DNA from 3 places in the Trichocoleus sp. ST-U2 genome. Region 2 is predicted to be linked to each of the others. Evidence: predicted binding sites of a transcription regulator. Region 2 holds the regulator's gene; each other region holds the start of a gene.
The links. Region 2 encodes NtcA, which controls nitrogen genes in cyanobacteria. Its sites were predicted from a motif close to TTTGTANNNNNNNNTACAAA; they were not measured.
Positions count from the first base shown of each region.

Region 1: the regulator NtcA is predicted to act here: its motif matches at 1,211-1,230, upstream of crtR (beta-carotene hydroxylase).
Region 3: the regulator NtcA is predicted to act here: its motif matches at 1,071-1,090, upstream of lipB (lipoyl(octanoyl) transferase LipB).

Region 1 is NZ_JAMPJY010000004.1:54,772-57,045, reverse strand. It holds gene aroH (chorismate mutase) at 1-45, shown strand, start outside; gene crtR (beta-carotene hydroxylase) at 102-1,004, opposite strand; gene NC996_RS03720 (COP23 domain-containing protein) at 1,318-2,157, shown strand.
Region 2 is NZ_JAMPJY010000023.1:58,903-61,176, forward strand. It holds gene fabI (enoyl-ACP reductase FabI) at 1-331, opposite strand, end outside; gene ntcA (global nitrogen regulator NtcA) at 711-1,382, shown strand; gene NC996_RS16340 (DUF3084 domain-containing protein) at 1,630-2,274, shown strand, end outside.
Region 3 is NZ_JAMPJY010000035.1:16,637-18,910, reverse strand. It holds gene NC996_RS20335 (FHA domain-containing protein) at 1-256, shown strand, start outside; gene lipB (lipoyl(octanoyl) transferase LipB) at 271-966, opposite strand; gene raiA (ribosome-associated translation inhibitor RaiA) at 1,465-2,121, shown strand.

The sequences.
Region 1 (2,274 bases), on a different contig from region 2:
GTTAGCTTATCCTCGCAGTCAACGATTCAGTCGTTTCATCGCTGAGGTTTTTGTCATTAGTGATTCGTCCCCAGTCATTGACGAATCACTAATGACATTTATTAGCTATTTTCTAGGTTTTTAGGTGATTTGTTGTGAAAATGGATGCCTAAAAAAACGTCATATAAAAAGCTCCAGAAATTTTTTCCTTGCCAGATTCCCAGAGTTTGATAACAGCCTTTTTCATCTAAGAGGGGCTTGGTGGCGTAATAAGCATTCTGGTAGTGATACCAGGGGATGGAAGGCCACAAATGATGAATGAGGTGGTAATTTTGCCCCATGATCAGCAAATTGAGGATGGGGTTGGGGTAGACTCTGGCATTTTTCCAGCGATCGCGTTCTTGATGAGGGCGATGCGGCAAATAATCAAAAAACAATCCCAGCGCCAATCCTACCAGGGCAGACGGGATAAACCAAAAATTGAGAATGTAGCCTAAGAAGTGGTACTGAATTGAAATATAGAAAATCGTCCCGACAAATAAGCGGCTCAAGAACCATTCCAAAAGTTCATATTTTCGCCACAGCTGCCGTTTAAAGAAAAATACTTCGTGGTATAAAAACCGCACCGGAATTAACCACAGGGGTCCGCCAGTAGAAACGTAATGATCTGGATCGTTTTCCGGGTCATTTACATGGGCATGATGCTGCAAATGAACCCTAGTAAATACTGGGAAGGCAAAGACTAACATCAGCGCACTGCCATGTCCCAGGATGGCATTGATGACTCGGTTACGATGGGCAGAATTATGACAAGCATCATGAATCACCGTTCCACAAATGTGCAAGGCGATCGTGTTTGTGACAAAGCAACACCAGTGAGGCCACTCCCAGAGCCAATAACCAAAGTTTGATAGCACAACCATCGCTACGGCGGCTAGAAACATGAGTAGCGTTGGGCTTAGGGACGCAGGCGGTTCCAGGAAATGTCTGGGAACTGTCAGCGGCTTTTGTGCCTCCAACAACATTGTTTTCTCCTTTTGAATGATTTAAGGGTTCTGCGGGAACTTTGCTTCGGTTTTCCCGTCACTATGGCATCTAGGGGGATATGTTGTGCAACATTGGATACACGAGAAACTGTACCCACTGATTGACAATTTTCAAAAAATACGAGCTATTTTCCTGACTTCTTACCCTTATTCCTACTAGGGAAGCGGGGGATTCTAGTCGTGCTTTCGTAGTATACGCTACGGAGACCAATTTATAAAGATTTATGAAATTAGCTCATTTAATTCAAATGATGCTAACGATAGCCAAAAAATATACAGGAGGATTGTTGATATGTCACCATATCTGTCTAGGTTCGCGTCTGAGACAAAGTCCTTAGTTGTCAAAAGTGTGGCTTTATCTGCTGGTGTAGCAATGCTACTGAATAGCGGTATCGCCTTTGCAGGTTCTGTTCAGCAAGCGCAACTGCCGGGTGTAGAAGATGAGAATACTCAGACCTCGGATGGGGATGTTGTGGTAGACACCGATGGGAGTCCAGATAGCACCACTAGTCCAGGAACGGAATCAGAGAATAGTACAACAGCTAACAAGCCACGGTTTACCTGCCAGCTAACGAACAGTCAGTATATGGTGATGTATCACCCGAAAAGCCAACCCGAGCAAGCTTATGCTTGGGCAACTCCCAGTCCTTTAGGCGGTGGTTGGACTGCGGAGAGACGCTGTAACGAAATTAGTCGCAGATTAGAATCTTATCGACCCGATGGTCTTCAGGAAATGCGGGCATCGGTGGAAAATAACTACAACGTTGTTTGCATCACGACTCAGAAAAATCCAGACTGTCGGATTGTCCTGACTGTACCTCCCGGTGAAAATCCGCAGTTAATCCGCGATCGCGTTTTCCAAAATATCAGCATTGCTGACAGCGGACAGGTGACAGAGGGCGTCAATACCTTTGTTGGGGGTCGGGATGCTCAGATGCTCAACGATCTCTTAAACTTGGGCTTATCTTCCCTCGGCGGAACCACCAATCGCTCCAGCCGTAGGTCACAAAGCGTTAACTTGCGACCTTTCTTAGATCGAGCGGATGGTGGCACCGGCACCCAGTTGAAAGGCGGAGTGCCGATGCGCTCGAATCGAGCCAATCCTCGACTAAATCCTGGTAACTTCCGTTAAAAGTTGTTGATGGGTGACAAGAGACTCAAACCCGCGATCGCATAATCAGCACAATCAATAGAATAGAGAAGATACAAAATTGTTTGGCTTCCCAATATTGAGCCGTCTGGAAGCCAG
Region 2 (2,274 bases):
TAGTGGTACTAAAATCACCTGATAAATCTTCCTTGTTCGCAAAAGCAAGACAATGGATCAGGATGTCTAGCTTGCCCCACTTATCGCGGATGGCGTCAAATGTAGACTGAATTTGGGTCTCATTCTGGACATCGCAGGGTAAAAATAAGCTGGGGTTGAGGGGTTCTACCAACTCTGCCACTTTTTTTTCAAAGCGGCCTCGGTCGTCTGGCAGGTAAGTCACTCCTAGATTCGCACCCGCTTGGTGCAGTTGCTGAGCAATCCCCCAGGCGATCGATCGATTGTTGGCAATGCCGGTGACAAGGGCGTTTTTTCCGGTTAAATCTAGCATAAATGTCGATTTTGAAGGCAATATTAGAGGATATCCGATTTAGGGGAGTATTCAAGATCGCGATCGCCCGGAGCAAGGCTGTCTAGTACGGGTAAGGAGCGTGCCTCCTTACTCACCATGCATCCCACCCGATAGCGCAGATACTGTCAAGATATCAACATTTTCCGTCATAATCTTACTTGCCTTGAGCAGGGAGAGAACTAAAGAAGGTAGCCGGGGAAACTACTTTAAAATTTTGTATCAAATAGCACAAAAACCGCTTGGAAGTCAGTTTATCTGTGTCTAATGTCAGAAAACTCTCATAGTTGTTTTGCTATGGTTAAAGTTCCTCCGACAGAAAGTTGCAGAAGTCTGTAGGGCAGCATTTAGGAAAAAGGAAGTGGCAGTGACGCAAGATAGACCGCTAGCAGCTGTGTTCCGTCAACTGGGAGGTGGGGCGTTTCCACCCGTGGTGGAAACTTTTGAGCGGGGCAAGACGATCTTTTTCCCAGGAGACCCGGCTGAACGGGTATACTTTTTGCTCAAAGGTGCAGTAAAGCTGTCTCGCGTGTATGAAGCTGGGGAAGAAATTACCGTGGCGCTGCTGCGAGAAAACAGCGTTTTTGGAGTACTGTCCTTAATTACAGGGCATCGTTCGGATCGGTTTTATCACGCTGTAGCATTTACGCCAGTGGAGCTGCTTTCGGCACCGATCGATCAGGTAGAGCAATCGCTCAAGGATAATCCGGAGCTATCGATGTTGATGCTGCGAGGGCTTTCTTCGCGCATTTTGCAAACAGAAATGATGATTGAGACATTAGCTCACCGAGATATGGGATCGCGCTTGGTGAGTTTTCTATTGATTCTGTGCCGTGATTTTGGCGTTCCTACCGCCAATGGAATTACGATCGATCTGAAGCTTTCTCATCAAGCGATCGCTGAAGCAATTGGCTCCACTAGGGTAACAGTCACCCGCTTACTGGGAGATTTGCGGGAGGAAAAAATGATTTCTATCCACAAGAAAAAAATTACGGTACACAACCCAGTTACACTGAGTCAGCAGTTTACTTGAAAACAGCTAGAGGCTTTGGTCAGGTTGTCGGTTAGGTTGTCGGTTAAAACGGCATGGTAGCGCGAGCAAGTTATCAAGTTTTAACATTTAGTCGGGAGTTCAGTTAAAAGGTCTCAGGTTTTAAGCGGATAGTTTTCAACCTTGCAACCTTTAACCTTTCCGATTTCACCTTCGATCTTTAATTCCTGTTAACCCTTTCTCTAGCCTGCGATGCGATAGGCTGTAACTGGAATGACTGTAGCAGACAATGACCGACAGTGCGCTCTTCCTGATTTTGTCTATTTTAGTGTTGGGAAGCGTCATCGCAACGGTAGGCGATCGCATTGGCACGCGCGTGGGAAAAGCACGCCTGTCGTTGTTCAATCTGCGTCCCCGCAAAACAGCTGTTTTAGTAACGATTCTAACGGGACTAACGATTTCTGCCTCAACACTGACAATCATCTTTGCGACAAGCGAACAATTGCGGATTGGAGTTTTTAGACTCCAAGAAGTGCAGAAAAAACTCAAGACAGCAAGTAAGGATATTGCTAAAGCGAACGAGCAGAAACGGAAAACCGAAAGCGAACTTGCTAAAACCGCCGCCCAAAAAGAGCAAGTAGAGAAGGAACTCGCTCAAGCTCGCACCCAGCAATCTGTCGCTCAGCAGCGCTTAGATGCGATTAATCGATCTTTGGCAGCTGCGCTGGCTAAACAAGGCCAGACGGAGGCGCAACTAAATCAGACTCAAAGCGAACTGACCCGGGTTGCCAGCAGCTTTCAGCAAACCCAAAAACAGCTTACATCTGTCTCAGGGCAAGCCAAGACGCTACGTTCCGAAATCCAACAACTTCAAGCAGAACGCCAAGAATTGCTCCAGCAGCGAAATCAAGTCAGAGCTGAAATTACTGAATTC
Region 3 (2,274 bases), on a different contig from region 2:
TCGCCCCGATTACACCGCGATTGGGGATACGGTGAATGCGGCATTTCGTCTGGAATCTGCCACCAAGCAACTGGGTCTGGATATTGCTGTGGGAGAAACCACTCACGAATATCTCATCTCTTTGGCAAAGCAAGAGACTGGTTTTAAGCAATATATCGTCAATCTAAAGGGCTATGAAGTGCCCACCGTGACCTACGCAGGCTCCTACGCTGACTTAGATAGTTTTTTGCAGGTCAATACGCTCAATAAAGACTAAACAGCAATAAACAATTAGCAATTTTGCACAATTAGCTGAACGTGGAAAACTTCCGCAAAGGCTTTCGCCACTTCTTGGCGCACCTGGTGCAAGTCAATTCCGGGTACGAACTGGGCAAGACTGCCAACCGACTTATCAGCAATGCCGCAAGGGACAATGCGCTCAAATCCGGTGAGGTCGGGACAAACATTTAAGGCAAAGCCGTGCATAGTAATCCACTTGCTGACCTTAATGCCAATCGCTGCTACCTTACAGCCTTCCAGCCAAACGCCAGTCATTCCGGCAACGCGATCGCCCTTTAACCCGTAAACATCCAGCACCCGAATCAATACCTCTTCTAACTGCCGCAAGTACCAGTGCAAATCTTGCTGGTAATAGCGCAGATTCAGGATTGGGTAACCCACCAGCTGACCCGGACAGTGGTATGTTACCTCACCCCCCCGTTCCACTCGGAAAACCTCCCAGTCGGTTGCTGCGGGGTCAAACTTAAGAAATTCTAGACTGGCTCCCTGCCCAAGCGTGTAAACCGGCGGATGCTCTAGCAAAATCAGGGCATCCGCCAGACTAGGATCGTTGATGCGTTCGGAAACCAGCGATCGCTGCCAGTCCCAAGCTGCCGAATAGGGCATCTGCCCCCGATTGTATAACCGGAGTTGGCGCAGTTGCTCCGAGGCTTTCCCAGCAGACCCTTCAGACTTACTTAAAATCATGGCAAAAATCAACAGTAATTTGACTTATATTTTTTGCATAATTAATCTGCTGGAATCAAGAAATGTCAAAAGATGCAAAGGATTCTGAAGAGAAGTCAAAGGCATAAGTTCTCTAGAATACAAAGTGCTAGTGTTGAAGTTATAACCTCAAGTGTTGAGGGAGGATGTCTCTTCAAAATAACCCCAAAGATAGACTTGGAGATCGCAACCAAGCTGGGGAATGTACATTAGTTAAATAGCACCCTAGGAAACCTAAACAAGAACATCGGCAGTTGCTTATTTGCGATAGGGCTGCTGACAACCCCTCTAGCTGAGGGACTGCCAGCAAGAACATCCTAGCAACAGTGTGAAATCGGTAAAAATTTGCTACTGCTCAAAGTTTTGGCTCCGTTCAACGTTTGCTAACACCAAAAAACGGGAACGCGATCGCTACTGAGAAAGCCGCAATTCTGCTGAGCTTTCTGAATTATCACAACGGTACAGCATGGAGTATCCGGTATGAAGCTTGTTATCCACGGCAAAAACATTGAAATTACCGACGCGATTCGTGAGTACGTAAATCAAAAAATTGACAAGGCAGTCAGCCACTTTCAGAGTTTGACGAGCGAAGTAAACGTGCATCTTAGTGTGGCTCGCAATCCCCGGATAAATCCAAAACAAGCCGCTGAGGTGACTATCTTTGCCAACGGTACAGTAATCCGTGCTGAAGAGAGTAGCGAGAGTCTCTACGCGAGCATCGACCTAGTTGCCGATAAAATTGCCCGCAAACTCCGGAAATATAAAGAAAAGCGTCTGGATAAGAAGACTCAGACTCAAATGAAGACTGGCATTGTGGTAGAACAAGAGCCAGTGCCAGAGGATCTCATTGGTTCTCGCACCCCCGAACTCCCCTCAGAAGTGGTGCGTACCAAGTACTTCGCAATGCCGCCAATGACGATGGACGAAGCCTTGGAACAGTTGCAACTGGTGGATCATGACTTCTATATGTTCCGCAATGCCGAAAGCGGTGAGATTAACGTTATTTATGAGCGCAACCACGGTGGTTATGGAGTGATTTTGCCGCGTAATGGGAATGGACATACCCATCACAAAAATGGCAAAACTGACAACCACAGCAGTGGAACGCCAGAAAAGTCAAGCTCTGCAAAGGCATAAACAGAACTGAAGAGCATCTAGATTCTCGTTCCCAGACTCTTAGTGGACTCTAACTTGATCGGGTAGGAGCATTCTTTGTGGATGCCCCTACCTTCCTGATTTCACAGGATCGCCCCACAGGTTGTAGAGAAACTTTTTCTTGCAAATCGCACT